Regions from separate parts of the Paracoccus aminovorans genome, predicted to be linked through region 3. Evidence: riboswitches for the same ligand, from Rfam matches in the RefSeq annotation. Region 3 holds a riboswitch; each other region holds the start of a gene.
The links. A riboswitch is a leader RNA that binds a small molecule or an ion and turns the genes downstream of it on or off. The one in region 3 is predicted to bind cobalamin.
Positions count from the first base shown of each region.

Region 1 (5,073 bases), on a different replicon from region 3:
ACGGTGGTGGCGCCAAGCCCGGCGATCAGGTCGAGGATGCCAAGCTGGTGGTGGATGTCGAGGTGGTTGGTCGGCTCGTCCAGCAGCAGGATCCGCGGCTGCTGCGCATGGGCGCGGGCGATATGGACGCGCTGGCGTTCTCCGCCGGAGAGCGAGGACCAGTCCCGCCCCGCCATATGCGCCATGTCGACGGCCTGCAGCGCAGCGGTGACGGCGGCGTCGTCGCGGGGGCTCCAGGACCGCAGCGGCTCCAACCAGGGGGTGCGGCCCATCTCGACCGCCTCGCGGACGCTGATGCGATCCTCGGTCTCGGCGGATTGCGCCACGAACGCCAGGCGCTGCGCGATCTGGCGGCGGCGCAGGCGCGCCAGCGGCCGGCCCTCCAGCCGGACCTCGCCCCGGCTCGGCGGCAAGAGCCCGGCCATCAGGTTCAGCAGCGTGGACTTGCCCGATCCGTTCGGCCCGACCAGGCCCAGCATCTCGCCGGGCCGCAGGCCGACGCTGACATCGGAAACGATATCGCGCGTGCCACCCCGGCGACTGGCGCCGACCACCTCCAGCAGCGGCGTCATCGCTGCCGCCCCCGGATCATCACCAGCGCGAAGGCAGGGGCGCCGACAAGCGCGGTGATCACGCCGATGGGCAGCACCTGCCCCGGGATGACGATGCGCGAGACCACGTCGGACAACACCAGGAACACCGCCCCCGCCAGCGCCGTGGCCGGGACCAGCCGCGCATGACGGGTGCCGACCAGGAAGCGCATCGCATGGGGCACCACCAGCCCGACGAAGCCGATGGCGCCGGCGATCGAGACCATGACGGCGGTGATCAGCGCCGCCGTGCCGATCAGCACCGCTTGGGTGCGCCGCAGATCGATCCCCAGCGTCGCGGCCGCCTCGGCGCCGAAGGTAAAGGCGTCCAGCGCCCGCACATGCCACAGCGTCACCCCCAGCCCCAGCGCCGCCATCGGCAGCGCCAGCTGCGTATCGGGCCAGCGAACGCCCGACAGATTGCCCAGCAGCCAGAACATGATGCCCCGCGCCTGTTCGGCGCTGGCCGATTGCGCGATGATCAGCGCGGTCAGCGCGTTGAACATCTGCGAGCCGGCGATGCCCGCCAGGATGATGACCCCGGCGCCGCGCAGCCCGGTGCCGCCGCCCGCCATCCTCGCCAGCCCTGCCACCAGCGCGAATGCGGTCAGCGCGCCGGCAAAGGCCCCAGCCGACATGCCGACCAATCCGCCGCCGACCCCCGCCACCGCGATCAGCACCGCCCCGGTCGAGGCGCCGGCCGAGATGCCCAGCAGATAGGGCTCGGCCAGCGGGTTGCGCAGCAGCGCCTGCAGGATCAGCCCCGACAGCGCCAGGCTGGCGCCGCCGCAGGCCGCCACCACCGCCCGCGACAGCCGGTAATGCCAGATCACGCTGGCGTCGATCGGATCGAGCGCGGCCGACGACAGCCCCGCCTTGACCGCCAGCACCTCGACGACGGTGGCAAGCGGGATCCGCGTCTCGCCCACCGCCGTGCCGAAGAACAGCGCCGCGACCAGCACGGCGGGGGCCAGCCACAGCCAGCCCCCCCGGCGTCCCATGCCCCGGGTCGCGGCGCGCGCGCTCATTTCAGGTCGAACCCGGCCAGCGATTCCGCCAGCGACTCCAGCCCATAGATCGAGCGCACCGAGGGATCCATCGCATTGGCCGGCATGGTCAGGATGCGATCATGCCTGACCGCCTCCATCTGGCTGGTCACCGGATCCGAGGTCAGGAACCCGCGCTTGACCGCGATGTCGTCGGCGGGAAAGCGGCGGCGGTTCATCTCGGCGGCGACGATGAAGGTGGGATCGGCCTTGGCGATGGTCTCCCAACCCACGGTCGGCCATTCCTCTTGCGAGCCGACGACGTTCTTCACGCCCAGCTTCGACAGCATCCAGCCCGGCGCCGCGTTCACACCGGCGATATAGGGGTCGATCTCGATATCGGCCGAGGAATACCAGAACAGGCCCGACACGTCCTCGGGCAGGTTCAGCGCCTTCGCCTTCTCGACCGCTGCCGTCTCGCGCGCCTTCAGATCGGCGATCACCTCGGCGCCGCGGTCCTGGACGTCGAAGATCGTCGCCAGTTCCTCGATGCCCTTATAGAGCGTCGCGGTGTCGAACATCACCGTGCGGGTGCCGTCCATGCTTTGGGTATTGTCCTTGCCGATGCATTCGGTGGGCATGATCCAGCTGGGGATCCTGGCGTCGTCGAACATCTCGCGCGTGCCGACCGCGCCCTGCGGGCCGATCATCCATTCATAGGCGGTGACCACCAGTTCGGGCTTCTTGGCCAGCACGCTCTCGAAGCTGGGGGCGTTGTCGGCAAGGCGCTCGACCTTGGCATCGACCTCTTCGAACTCGGGCAGGACCGGGTTGATCCACAGCGCCGTGCCCGCGACCTTGTCCGCGAGGCCCAGCATGTAAAGGATCTCGGTCGTGCTTTGCCCGACGCTGACGACGCTGTCGGGCGCCTTGTCGAAGGTGATCTCGTGGCCGCAGCTGGTCAGCGTCAGCGGGTATTCGGTGCCCGCAAGCGCCATCGGCGCCAGCGTGAACGTGGCGAGGATCGCCGTGGTGAATCTCAGCATGATGGTCCCTTCCGCTGCATCATGAGGGCAAGACGCGGGGGCGGACAGGAACCGGGCGGAAGGACGCCGATACATGCCACGCCCCAGCCGTCCCGCTGGGGTTGGTCTACGACGTCGGCAGGTCTCCTGACTGGCGGGTCGCGGCGGGATGCGGCCTTCCCATGGCTTGCGGCCACAGTGGCGTTCTGCATCCTGCTCGCCGCCTACAGTTGCGGGGGCAGTTCCGGTTCGGGGCCTTGGACCCCGGCGGATTCCCTTTCAATTCCTTGCGGAAACCGACGGCTTCCCCCTAGCTTCTGGCACCGGCGCTGGCAAGAAGGATCTCCGGGCGACCGGAAACCGGACCGGGATGCGTCGTAACGGCATTTCGCCTGCCCCGGGCGAACCGATCCCTGGCCCGATGCGTTCCCTTGCCGAAGAAGGCAACCCCATGAGGTCAAGATGAAACGCATTCCCTTTGTCGCCGCCCTGGCCGCACCGCTGGCGCTGGCCGCCTGCGCGTCGCAGCCGGAAGAGCCCACCCAGGCCGACGCGGATCCCTGCGGCGCCGCGCGCTATGCGCATCTGGTCGGCCAGGTCTCGCCGACGATCAGCGTGCCCGAAGGCCAGGCCTATCGCATCGTCCGCGATGGCCAGCCGATGACGCTGGAACTGCTGCAAGAGCGCCTGACCTTCATGTTCGACCGCAAGGGCACGCTGATGTCGGTCAGCTGCAACTGACCTCCTGCCGCCGCGGATCGGCGCGAACCCCGTGCCCATGCGCCGATCTGCCGCAGGCAACCGCGAAACCACATGCGTCCGATCCATCCGCCGCTTGCACCCCCGCCCCGACGCTGCCAAGGCTGGCGCGATCCGAGCGGATGAAGGGACGGTAAGCATGGGGATGACGCGCCGCACGGTCCTGGCCGCGCTGGCGACGGCCGTGGCGGGAGCCTCGGCCGGCAATCCGGCCCTGGACGACCTCGCCTACGCCGAGACCTCGTCCCGCAACCGCCTGGACGTGCATCTGCCCGAGGGCAAGGGGCCGTTTCCCTGGCTGCTGGACCTGCATGGCGGCGGCTTCCGGACCGGCGACAAGCGCAGCCTGCCGGTGCCGCCGCAACTGCCGGCACAGGGTATCGCGGTGGTGCGGATGAACTATCGCCTGTCCAACCAGGCGCTTTGGCCGGCGCAGGAAGGCGACGTGCTGGCCGCCGTGGCCTTTCTGAACCGCCGGGGGCCCGATCTGGGGCTGATGCCCGGCCGCATGGCGCTGGGGGGCCGCAGCGCCGGCGCCTTCATGGCGGTTTCCGCAGCGCTGACGCTGGCCGCGCGGGACCGGCCGCCTCGGGCGGTGGTCGATTTCTACGGACCGATGGATTTCGGCAGCCTGGACGCCGATCTGGCAAAGCTGGGCCGCAGGCTGCGCCGCACCCCCGCCGATTCGCCCCGCAGCGTCGAATCGCTGCTGGTCGGCTATCCGGTGGGCCAGCGCCGCGAACAGGCGACCCCGCTGTCGCCCGTGGGCCGGCTGCGCGCGATGCGGCCCGGCACGCCGCTGCCGCCGCTGATGATCCGCCACGGCGCCCAGGACGGCATCGTCCCTGCCGGCCAGGCCGAGCGGCTGCGCACTGCCTGGGCCGCCGTCGATCCCCGGGCGGAAATCGACTTCGCGCTGCTGCCGCACGAGGGCCACGGCACCGGCGGCTTCGGGCGCGCGGCCGTGCAAGAGGCGCTGGCCCGCTTCCTGGCCCGGCACCTCTCCGGCTAGCTTCGGCGCCCTCGCCGCTGCATTGCGGCAGGACGGCTTTGAAAACGAAAGAATATTACAAATTCCCTATCTGTCATGTTGCATTGTTGCGCATCTGACCGTAGAACAGGCTGGCAACCCGCGTTGATTCTGCGCTGCGGCAGAACCGCGCAAGGAAAGCGGCAAAAGAGGACTGCAAGATGGCCCTGGACCAACCGACCCCGATCGCGCCCTATGATGCGCCGGAAAAGGACCTTTACGAGATCGGCGAGATGCCGCCCCTGGGTTATGTCCCCAAGCAGATGTACGCTTGGGCGATCCGGCGCGAGCGCCATGGCGAGCCCGACAAGGCCATGCAGGTCGAGGTGGTCGAGACGCCGCCCATCGACAGCAACGAGGTGCTGGTCCTGGTGATGGCGGCGGGCGTCAACTACAACGGCATCTGGGCCGGCCTCGGCGTGCCGATCAGCCCCTTCGACGGCCATGGCGCGCCCTATCACATCGCCGGCTCGGACGCCTCGGGCATCGTCTGGGCGGTGGGCGACAAGGTCAAGAACTGGAAGGTCGGCGACGAGGTCGTCATCCACTGCAACCAGGACGACGGCAACGACGAGGAATGCAACGGCGGCGACCCGATGTATTCGCCCAGCCAGCGCATCTGGGGCTATGAGACGCCGGACGGGTCCTTTGCCCAGTTCACCCGCGTCCAGGCCCAGCAGCTG
Region 1 is NZ_LN832559.1:1,448,009-1,453,081, reverse strand. It holds gene JCM7685_RS07235 (ABC transporter ATP-binding protein) at 1-572, opposite strand, end outside; gene JCM7685_RS07230 (FecCD family ABC transporter permease) at 569-1,618, opposite strand; gene JCM7685_RS07225 (ABC transporter substrate-binding protein) at 1,615-2,622, opposite strand; cobalamin riboswitch at 2,722-2,917, opposite strand; gene JCM7685_RS07220 (I78 family peptidase inhibitor) at 3,064-3,342, shown strand; gene JCM7685_RS07215 (alpha/beta hydrolase) at 3,500-4,372, shown strand; gene ccrA (crotonyl-CoA carboxylase/reductase) at 4,552-5,073, shown strand, end outside.
Region 1: another riboswitch for cobalamin. It lies ahead of JCM7685_RS07225 (ABC transporter substrate-binding protein); the one in region 3 lies ahead of nrdH (glutaredoxin-like protein NrdH).

Region 2 (5,073 bases), on a different replicon from region 3:
GCCGGGCTCGACCGCGCGCCGGTCTGGCTGGCGGTCTTCACCAAGACCGACCCGGCCGAGGGCCACGGCCTTGGCCGCGCCACCATGCCGGCGACACTGCACCAGTCCACCGCCATGGCGATCCATACGCTGTGGCTGGCGGCGCGGGTGCGCGGGCTGGGGCTGGGCATGGTCTCGATCCTGGACCCGGCACATATCGGGCCACTGCTGCGGGTGCCGGAAAGCTGGGAATTCACCGCGCTCCTGTGCCTCGGCTGGCCCGAGTTCACCGACGACACGCCGCTGCTGCACCGCGCGGGCTGGCAGGCGAATACCGCGCCCGGCTGGGAAAAAAGATAGCCCCGCCGGATCCCGGCGGGGCGGGGCGCCCTGCGGCTTTCCCGAGACCCGGCCGGAATACCGCTGTCCGGCAATTCGGACAGAGGCGATCCGGCGCGGGCCTGCGGCGGTTACTGCGGGGTGGCGGGCCCCATCGGCTGGCCGTTGACGGTGACCACGCCGGTTTCGGCCATCTGGATGTCCCAGCTGTTGCCGCCGCTGCCGTCGGGTTTCGACATGGCGCGGGCCATGCGCAGCATCATCAGCGGCTGCGCGGCCTGCTCTTGCGGGGCGGCGGCCAGCGCGGCCTCGACCTTGTCGAGCCCCGTCGCCTCGATCAGCGCCGAGCCCACCGGTGCGGCCCCCGGCCCCACGGCCATGTCGCCGCGATAGTCGATCTGATAGCCGTCGCCCTTGATCTGCGACGGCGCCAGCTTCAGTGCCGCCTTGCCATCGGGCAGCAGCGCCTGCTGAACCTGCTCGGGCGACAGCTTCGCCAGCGGATCGTCGGCATTCAGGTCGAAGGTCTCGATCAGCAGCTTCGCCGGCGCCGCCAGGTCGAAATGCGAGGCGGCGAAGTCCAGCGTCACCTCTTGCGGCAGGATCGGCGCCGCCCAGGGCGGCAGCACGCCTTCCGGCACGGTCAGGCCGGACAGGGTGAAACGCTCTTGGAACCGACCGTCGGGCGTGGCGCCGGACATGCCGATGCCGATCTTGGCCGAAGCCAGCCCGAATGTGCCGACCGGCGAAACGACCTTCAGGTCGCGCATGTCCATGTCCATCGACAGGTCGTCCCAAAGCGGCATGGCAGCGGCGAGCTTGTCGCGCAGGCCCTCTTGCGAACCCTTGATCAGCTCCTGCGAGGGATGGGCGACGAACCATGCCAGCATCGACAGGATGCCGTCCGTGCGCGCGCCCGCGATCTGCGCCTGGCCGCCGTAGCCGGGGGCCGAGACCTCGATCAGCATCGGCGCGCCGCCGGGGCCCATCGCGACCTCCTGTCGCTGGGCAAGGTCGGTGGCGGTGAAGCTCATCGCCTGATCGACGCCGCCCGCTTTGCCGGCGGTGCCGGTCAGGGCCGTCTCCATCCGCGCGGTGGACTGGTGGTCGCGCGATATGACCTGCGGCTCGGCCGAGGGATCGGCCGGGGCGCCGTCGGCCGCCATCGGCGGACCATATTGCACCGAATCGATGACGTAATCCGTCATCACCGCCTTCTGGTCGCGAAAGCTCATCAGCGCCTCGTCCCAGGTGCCGGTCGATTCGATCCGGGTCGAGCCCTTCTGCTCGAACATCTTCGGCACCGCCACCGACCAGCTGAGCACCTGGTCCTCGCTGACGCCCCAGCTGCCGTCGCCATTGTCGGTCAGCTCATAGGTCAGGGGCGAGACGGTGATCTGCGCCTGATCGTCGGGAACCTGCGCCAGCAGCGGCGCCGGGTCGATCCGCAATTCGTAGCTGTCGCCCTGGGGCGTGACGCTGACCACGCCCTCGACCGCGCCGAAATAGGTCTGGAAGACGCCCTTCAGCCTGGCGGCGCCCTCGTCGCTGGCCGGCACCGCCCAGGCTGCCGAAAACGGGCAGAAGGCCAGCAGCGCAACAAGTCCTTGTCTGAAAATCATCCTGCAACATCCCTTTCGAAATCGCTCGTGTATCGGCCGGGGCAGATGACACCATGCCGCGTCAGAATTCCACCCCCGGCTGCGCCTTGATGCCGTCGCGGAACGGATGCTTGACCACCTCCATCTCGGTGACCAGATCGGCGGCCTCGATCAGTTCCGGCTTGGCGTTGCGGCCGGTCAGCACGACATGGGTCATAGGCGGCTTTTCGTCGCGCAGGAAAGCCACGACCTCGGCCACGTCCAGATAGTCGTAGCGCAGCGCGATGTTGATCTCGTCGAGCAGCACCATGCGGATCTCGGGGTCGCGGATCAGCGCCTTGGCCTTTTCCCAGCCGGCGCGGGCGGCGGCGACGTCGCGGGCCTTGTCCTGGGTTTCCCAGGTGAAGCCCTCGCCCATGGCGTGGAACTGGCAGAGATTGGCGAAATGCGTTGTCAGCAGCCGCCGCTCGCCGGTGTCCCAGGCGCCCTTGATGAACTGCACCACCGCGCAGGGCATGCCGTGGGCGATGCAGCGCAGGATCATGCCGAAGCCGGAAGAAGATTTCCCCTTGCCCTTGCCGGTATGGACGATGATCAGGCCCTTTTCGCCCTGCTTGCCGGCCATCATGCGGTCGCGAGCGGCCTTGACCTTGGCCATCTTCTGGGCGTGGCGGGCGTTCTCGTCTTCGGGGGGATCGGCGGACATCGGGGACTCCTTTGCTTGACAAGCGGGGGCGTGGGGGGCACAGCTTCGGCTGCGCCGGTTCCTGTCCCATGACAGGTGAAAAGGGAATGCGACGGGTTATACCCGAAAGCAGCCGCCCCCGCGACCGTGACCGGAAAGGTCGTCCAAAGCCACTGGCACATGCCGGGAAGGTGGGACGCCCGTGGGCCTGGCCCGAATCCGCAAGCCGGGAGACCTGCCGCGCAGAAGGATTGACCGGCGGACGGGGTGTTCCTGCTGGGGTTCGGGCGACCGCCCTGCCTCATGCCGCCATGACCAGGGGAGCTGAGGCATGACCGTGACGCTGCATGTCTGCATCACCTGCCGTGCCGGCGAGCCCGTCGTCGACGGCCAGCCCGTGCCGGGACAGCGGCTGATGGCGGCGCTGCTGCGCCACCCCGATCCGGCGGGCGTGACCATCCGTCCGGTCGAATGCCTCTCGGCCTGTTCCAATGGCGCCGCCATCGCGCTGAGCGGCCCCGACCGCTGGACCTATGTCTATGGCCGCATGGAACCCGCGGACGCCGCCGAGATCCTGCAAGGCGCCAGCGCCTATGCCGCCACGCCCGACGGCATCGTGCCCTGGCGCGAGCGCAGCCCGATTTTCCGCAAGCGCAGCATCGCGCGCATTCCTCCCCCCTTGGCCCCCCGACTGGATGAATCATGACCGACCTGACCAAGACCCCCGTCACCGTCATCACCGGCTTCCTGGGTGCCGGCAAGACCACGCTGATCCGCCACCTGATGCAGAACCCGCAGGGCAAGCGGCTGGCGGTGCTGGTCAATGAATTCGGCACCATGGGCGTCGACGGCGACATCCTGAAATCCTGCGCCGACGAGAATTGCCCGGCCGAGAACATCCTGGAACTGTCGAACGGCTGCATCTGCTGCACCGTCGCCGACGACTTCATCCCGACGCTGGAAAAGCTGATGGCGATGCCGGCGCGGCCCGATCACATCCTGATCGAGACCTCGGGCCTGGCCCTGCCCAAGCCGCTGCTGAAGGCCTTCGACTGGCCGGCGATCCGCTCGCGCATCACCGTGGACGGGGTGATCGCCCTGGCCGATGCCGAAGCGGTGGCCGCCGGCCGCTTCGCCCCCGACGAAGCCGCCGTCGAGGCCCAGCGCGCCGCGGACGACAGCCTGGACCATGAAACGCCCCTGTCCGAGGTGTTCGAGGACCAGATCGCCTGCGCCGACATCGTGCTGCTGTCCAAGGCCGACCTGGCCGGCGAGGCGGGCCTTGCCGCTGCCCGCGCCGCGATCGAGGCCGAGGCGCCGCGCAAGCTGCCGATTCTGCCCCTGACCGACGGCGTGATCGACCCGCGCGTGATCCTGGGCCTGGGCGCCGCGGCCGAGGACGACCTCGACGCCCGCCCCAGCCACCACGACGGCGCCGACGACCACGAACACGACGATTTCGATTCGGTGGTGATCGAGCTGCCCGAGATCGCCGATCCCGCCGATCTGGTGGCGCGGATCGAGCGGCTGGCGCGCGAACGGAACGTCCTGCGCGTCAAGGGCCATGTCGCCGTCGCCGGCAAGCCGATGCGCCTGCTGGTGCAGGCGGTGGGCGAACGGGTGCGGCATCAGTTCGACCGGCCGTGGGGCGATCAGCCGCGGCTGTCGCGGCTTGTGGTGATCGCCGAGCACGACGATATTGACGAAGCCGCCATCCGCGAGGTTCTGCACGGCTAAAAGGGGTCCGGTTTGCACGTCGTCTTCCGCGAAAGCCGCGGGCTCGAGGATGCCGAGGTTCCGACCGACCCCGGCCAGAGCCCCGCCGATCTGGTGGTGCTGTCCTATAGCGACAGCGACCTCGGCGCCTTCGCGGCGGGCTGGCACCGCGCCGCCGGCGGCCTGCCGTCGCTGCGGCTGTGCAACCTGTCGGCGCTGCGCCACCCGGTCTCGGTCGACCAGTATTGCGAGACGACGCTGTCCGGCGCCCGTGCCGTGCTGGTCCGGCTGATCGGCGGCGAGGCCTATTGGCCCTATGGCGCCGCCAGTCTTCAGGACCTGGCCCGGCGGCGCGGCATCGCGCTGGCCTTCCTGCCCGCCGACGGCCGCCCCGACCCGGCCCTGGAGCGGCTGTCCACGCTGCCGCCGCCCATGCTGCACCGGCTCACGGCGCTCTGCGACGAAGGCGGGGCGGTGGCCGCGCAGATGGCGCTGGCCGAGCTGGCCCGCGCCGCCGGCCTGCCCGCCGCCGCGGTCGAGGGCCAGGCCGCCATCCCCGCCTTCGGCTTCTACGACCCCGACCGCGGCGTGATCGACCGCCCCATCCCCGGGCTGCTGGTCAGCTTCTATCGCAGCTATCTGACCGCGGCCGACCTCGGCCCGGTCGATGCGCTGATCCGGGCGCTGCGCGACGCCGGCCTGCCCGCGACCGGCGTGTTCGCGCCCTCGCTGAAGGCCGCCGGTGTCGCGGAT
Region 2 is NZ_LN832559.1:432,652-437,724, reverse strand. It holds gene bluB (5,6-dimethylbenzimidazole synthase) at 1-339, shown strand, start outside; gene JCM7685_RS02225 (hypothetical protein) at 450-1,940, opposite strand; gene cobO (cob(I)yrinic acid a,c-diamide adenosyltransferase) at 2,002-2,625, opposite strand; cobalamin riboswitch at 2,664-2,860, shown strand; gene JCM7685_RS02215 (DUF1636 family protein) at 2,936-3,310, shown strand; gene cobW (cobalamin biosynthesis protein CobW) at 3,307-4,341, shown strand; gene cobN (cobaltochelatase subunit CobN) at 4,354-5,073, shown strand, end outside.
Region 2: another riboswitch for cobalamin. It lies ahead of JCM7685_RS02215 (DUF1636 family protein); the one in region 3 lies ahead of nrdH (glutaredoxin-like protein NrdH).

Region 3 (5,073 bases):
TGACCGCGCTGCGCAATGCCAGCTTCGCCATCCCCAGGGGCACCGTCACCGCGCTGGTCGGCGTGAACGGCGCCGGGAAATCCACGCTGTTCAAGGCGATCATGGGATTCGTGCCGGTCGCCCGGGGCGAGATCCGGCTGCTGGGCATGACCGTGCGCGAGGCCCTGAAGAAGAACCTCGTGGCCTATGTGCCCCAGGCCGAAGAGGTGGACTGGTCCTTTCCCGTTCTGGTCGAGGACGTGGTGATGATGGGCCGCTACGGCCACATGGGTTTCCTGCGCCGTCCCTCGGCCGCGGATCGTGAGGCGGTCGAGCGGGCGCTGGCGCGGGTGAACATGCTCGACCATCGCCGCCGCCAGATCGGCGAGCTGTCGGGGGGCCAGAAGAAGCGGGTCTTCCTGGCCCGGGCCCTGGCGCAGGACGGGCAGGTCATCCTGCTGGACGAGCCCTTTACCGGCGTGGACGTCAAGACCGAGGAGCAGATCATCGCCCTGCTGCGCGCGCTGCGCGACGAAGGCCGGGTCATGCTGGTCTCGACCCACAACCTGGGCTCGGTGCCGGAATTCTGCGACCGGGTGGTGCTGGTCAAGGGCACCGTGCTGGCCTATGGCCCGACCGAGACCACCTTCACGCCCGGGAACCTGGAAGCGGCCTTTGGCGGCGTGCTGCGGCATTTCACCCTGGGCGGACATGCGCTGCACGACGACGAGGACGGCCGCCGCATCACCATCCTCAGCGACGACGAACGCCCGCTGGTGCAATACGGCGACCGCACCCGGACGCACGAGGGGGCCTCGGATGACCCTGCTGCTTGAACCCTTCGGCTATCACTACATGATGAACGCCATGTGGGTCTCGGCGCTGGTGGGCGGGGTCTGCGCCTTCCTGTCAGCCTATCTGATGCTCAAGGGCTGGTCGCTGATCGGCGACGCCCTGTCCCATTCCGTGGTCCCCGGCGTCGCCGGCGCCTATATGCTGGGCCTGCCCTTCGCGCTGGGGGCGTTCCTCTCGGGCGGGCTGGCGGCGGCGGCGATGCTGTTCCTGTCCGACCGTTCCGGGCTCAAGGTGGACGTGGTGATCGGGCTTATCTTCACCAGCTTCTTCGGGCTGGGGCTGTTCATGGTCTCGGTCAATCCGATGGCGGTGTCGGTCCAGACCATCACCATGGGCAATATCCTGGCGATCACGCCCGGGGACACGCTGCAACTGGCCATCATCGGCTTCGTCTCGCTGGCGGTGCTGGCGCTGAAGTGGAAGGACCTGATGGTGGTCTTTTTCGACGAGAGCCACGCCCGGACCGTCGGGCTGCGGCCCGGGTTGCTGAAGGGAATGTTCTTCGTGCTGCTGTCGGCCTGCGTGGTGGCGGCGATGCAGACCGTGGGCGCGTTCCTGGTCATCGCCATGGTGGTGACACCCGGCGCCACGGCCTATCTGCTCTGCGACCGCTTCCCGCGGCTGATCCTGCTGTCGGTGACCCTGGGCACCGTCACCAGCTTCCTGGGCGCCTATCTGAGCTATTTCCTCGACGGCGCGACCGGCGGCATCATCGTCGTGCTGCAGACGCTGATCTTCCTCGCCGCCTTCGTCTGGGCGCCGAAGCACGGGCTGCTGGCCGCCCGCGCCAAGGCCCGCGCCGCCCTGCGCGAGGAGGCCCCGCAATGATCGACCAGCTCCTGCTGCCGTTCCAGTTCGGCTTCATGCAGAACGCCTTCCTGATCTCGGCCATCGTCGCGGTCCCGACGGCGCTGCTGTCCTGCTTCCTGGTGCTGAAGGGCTGGGCGCTGATGGGCGACGCGGTCAGCCACGCGGTGCTGCCGGGCGTGGTGCTGGCCTATATCCTCGGCTTTCCGCTGATCCTGGGCGCCTTCGCGGCCGGGATGGTGACGGCGCTGGCCACCGGATACCTGGCGGACAACAGCCGCGTGAAGAAGGACACGGTCATGGGCGTCGTCTTCTCGGGCATGTTCGGGCTGGGGATCGTCCTCTACACCTCGATCGCCTCGGACGTGCACCTGGACCATATCCTGTTCGGCAACATGCTGGGCGTGGGCGCCGCGGACCTGCGCACCGCCCTGTGGATCGGGGCGCCGGTGTCGCTGGTGCTGCTGCTGAAATGGAAGGACCTGATGCTGCACGCCTTCGATCCGGCGCAGGCGCGGGCGTCGGGCCTGCCGGTGGGGTTGCTGCATTATGGGTTGCTGACGATCCTGTCGCTGACCATCGTCGCCACCATGGCGGCGACGGGGCTGATCCTGGCGGTCGGGCTGCTGATCGCGCCGGGCGCCATCGCCTTCCTGCTGGCGCGCAGCTTCGGCCGCATGCTGGCGGTGGCGGTGGCGGTCTGCATGGCGGCGATGCTGACCGGGGCCTATGCCAGCTTCTTCCTGGACAGCGCGCCGGCGCCGACGGTCATCCTGATCCTGACCGCGATCTTCGTCGCCGCCTTTGTTCGGCGGACATGGCAGGTGAAGCGTGCCACGGCCGCCCTGTGAGGGCGCCGCGGATTGCGGGGTCGGATCTCGGTCCCGCCATGCGTCCCTGCCGCCGAGTACGCCCGCGGCGGCGCCGCACAACCTCCGGCAGCAGGATGGCCGCTTCGGACCCCGATCCGTTCGGCGAATGGTTAACGGGACGCCTTTCGTGCGCCCTGGCGATCTTATCCACAGACCCACCACATATTTGGGGATAGATCGCCGCATCCCACTAGATATGGATTGACCCGGGCCGCACGGCGTGGCTTACTGGCCGGGTCATGGTTAATCCGGAGCGATCCGGAGGACGAAGAGGGAAGCCCGGTGAAAATCCGGCACTGCCCCCGCAGCTGTAAGCGGTGAGCGAGGTTGCAACGCCACTGGGAAACCGGGAAGGGCAGCCGAGCCGAGACCTGCGAGTCAGAAGACCTGCCATGGCACGAAAGGACCACACCGTGCGGCGGGCGCGGGGCTTGAGCGGTTCGGATGGCATAGCCTCCGGCCCAGCCCTCGGCTGCCCTACAGCAAAAAAGAAGGAGCAGAGGCATGACCATCACCGTTTATTCCAAGCCCGCCTGCGTGCAATGCACCGCCACCACCCGCGCCCTGGATGCGCGCGGTCTCGACTACCACCTGGTGGACCTGACCGAGGACGACTCGGCGCTGGAACTGGTCACCTCGCTCGGCTATCGCCAGGCGCCGGTCGTCGTCGCCGGCGAGGCGCATTGGGCCGGCTTCCGCCCGGACATGATCGGCCGCCTGTCGTAAGGGCCATGGGCGGGCCGACGGGCAGACTGGTCTATTTCTCCTCGGCTTCGGGGAATACGGCGCGCTTCGTGGCCCGGCTCGGCCGGCCCGCCTGCCGCATCCCGATCTCGCCCAGGGACCCGATGCCTGCGCCCGATCTGCCCTATGTGCTGATCTGCCCGACCTATGCCGATGGCGAGGGGCGGGGCGCGGTGCCCAAGCAGGTCATCCATTTCCTGAACGATCCCGACCGCCGCGCCCTGCTGCGCGGCGTCATCGCCGCCGGCAACCGGAATTTCGGCGCCACCTATGCGCTGTCTGGTCGGGTGATTTCCACCAAATGCAACGTTCCCGTGCTGTATCGTTTCGAGCTGGCGGGGACCGATCTGGATATTTCCCGCGTGCATGCGGGGCTAAGCGAATTCTGGGGGACGGAATGCTTGACGATGGCGTAAAGGCCGAGTTGGACTATCACGCGCTGAACGCGATGCTGAACCTCTATGACGGCGAGGGCCGCATCCGCTTCGACGCGGATCGCAAGGCGGCGCGGCAGTATTTCCTGCAGCACGTCAACCAGAACACCGTCTTTTTCCACAATCTGGACGAAAAGCTGCGCTATCTGGTCGACGAGGGCTATTACGAGCCCGAGGTGCTGGACCAGTATTCCAAGAACTTCCAGCGCGCGATCTGGGATGCCGCCTATCAGAAGAAGTTCCGTTTCCCGACCTTCCTGGGCGCGTTCAAGTATTACACCAGCTACACGCTGAAGACTCGCGACGGCCAGCGCTACCTGGAACGCTATGAGGACCGCGTGGTCATGGTCGCCCTGGCGCTGGCGCGCGGCGACGAGGGCCTGGCGATGCGCTTCATGGACGAGATCCTGTCCGGTCGCTTCCAGCCAGCGACGCCGACCTTCCTCAACGCCGGCAAGAAGTCGCGTGGCGAGTTGATCTCGTGCTTCCTGCTGCGGCTGGAAGACAACATGGAATCCATCGGCCGCTCGATCAACTCGGCCCTGCAACTGTCGAAGCGCGGCGGCGGCGTGGCGCTGATGCTAACCAACCTGCGTGAGGCGGGCGCACCGATCAAGGGCATCGAGAACCAGTCCTCGGGTGTCATCCCGGTGATGAAACTGCTGGAGGATTCGTTCAGCTATGCCAATCAGCTGGGCGCGCGTCAGGGCGCGGGCGCGGTCTATCTGAACGCGCATCACCCGGACATCCTGCGCTTCCTCGACACCAAGCGCGAGAACGCCGACGAGAAGATCCGCATCAAGACGCTGAGCCTGGGCGTGGTGATCCCGGACGTGACCTTCGAACTGGCGAAGCGCAACGAGGACATGTACCTGTTCTCGCCGCACGACATCCAGAAGGTCTATGGCGTGCCTTTCTCGGAAATCTCGGTGACCGAGAAATATGCCGAGATGGTGGACGACAAGCGCATCAAGAAGCGCAAGATCAACGCCCGCGCATTTTTCCAGACCCTGGCCGAGATCCAGTTCGAAAGCGGCTATCCCTACATCATGTTCGAGGACACGGTGAACCGCGCCAACCCGGTGCATGGCCGCATCACCATGTCGAACCTGTGCAGCGAGATCCTGCAGGTCAACGAGGCCAGCGAGTTCAACGAGGATCTGAGCTATTCCCACCTGGGCACTGATATTTCGTGCAATCTCGGCTCGCTGAACATCGCCGCGACCATGGACGGCCCGGACCTGGGCGCCACCGTCGAGGCGGCGATCCGCGCCTTGACCGCGGTGTCGGAAATGTCGGCCATCGACGCCGTGCCCTCGATCCGGCGCGGCAATGACGAGGCCCATGCCGTGGGCCTGGGCCAGATGAACCTGCACGGCTTC
Region 3 is NZ_LN832562.1:303,345-308,417, forward strand. It holds gene JCM7685_RS17480 (manganese/iron ABC transporter ATP-binding protein) at 1-815, shown strand, start outside; gene JCM7685_RS17485 (metal ABC transporter permease) at 799-1,662, shown strand; gene JCM7685_RS17490 (metal ABC transporter permease) at 1,659-2,492, shown strand; cobalamin riboswitch at 2,737-2,922, shown strand; gene nrdH (glutaredoxin-like protein NrdH) at 3,018-3,239, shown strand; gene nrdI (class Ib ribonucleoside-diphosphate reductase assembly flavoprotein NrdI) at 3,245-3,673, shown strand; gene nrdE (class 1b ribonucleoside-diphosphate reductase subunit alpha) at 3,655-5,073, shown strand, end outside.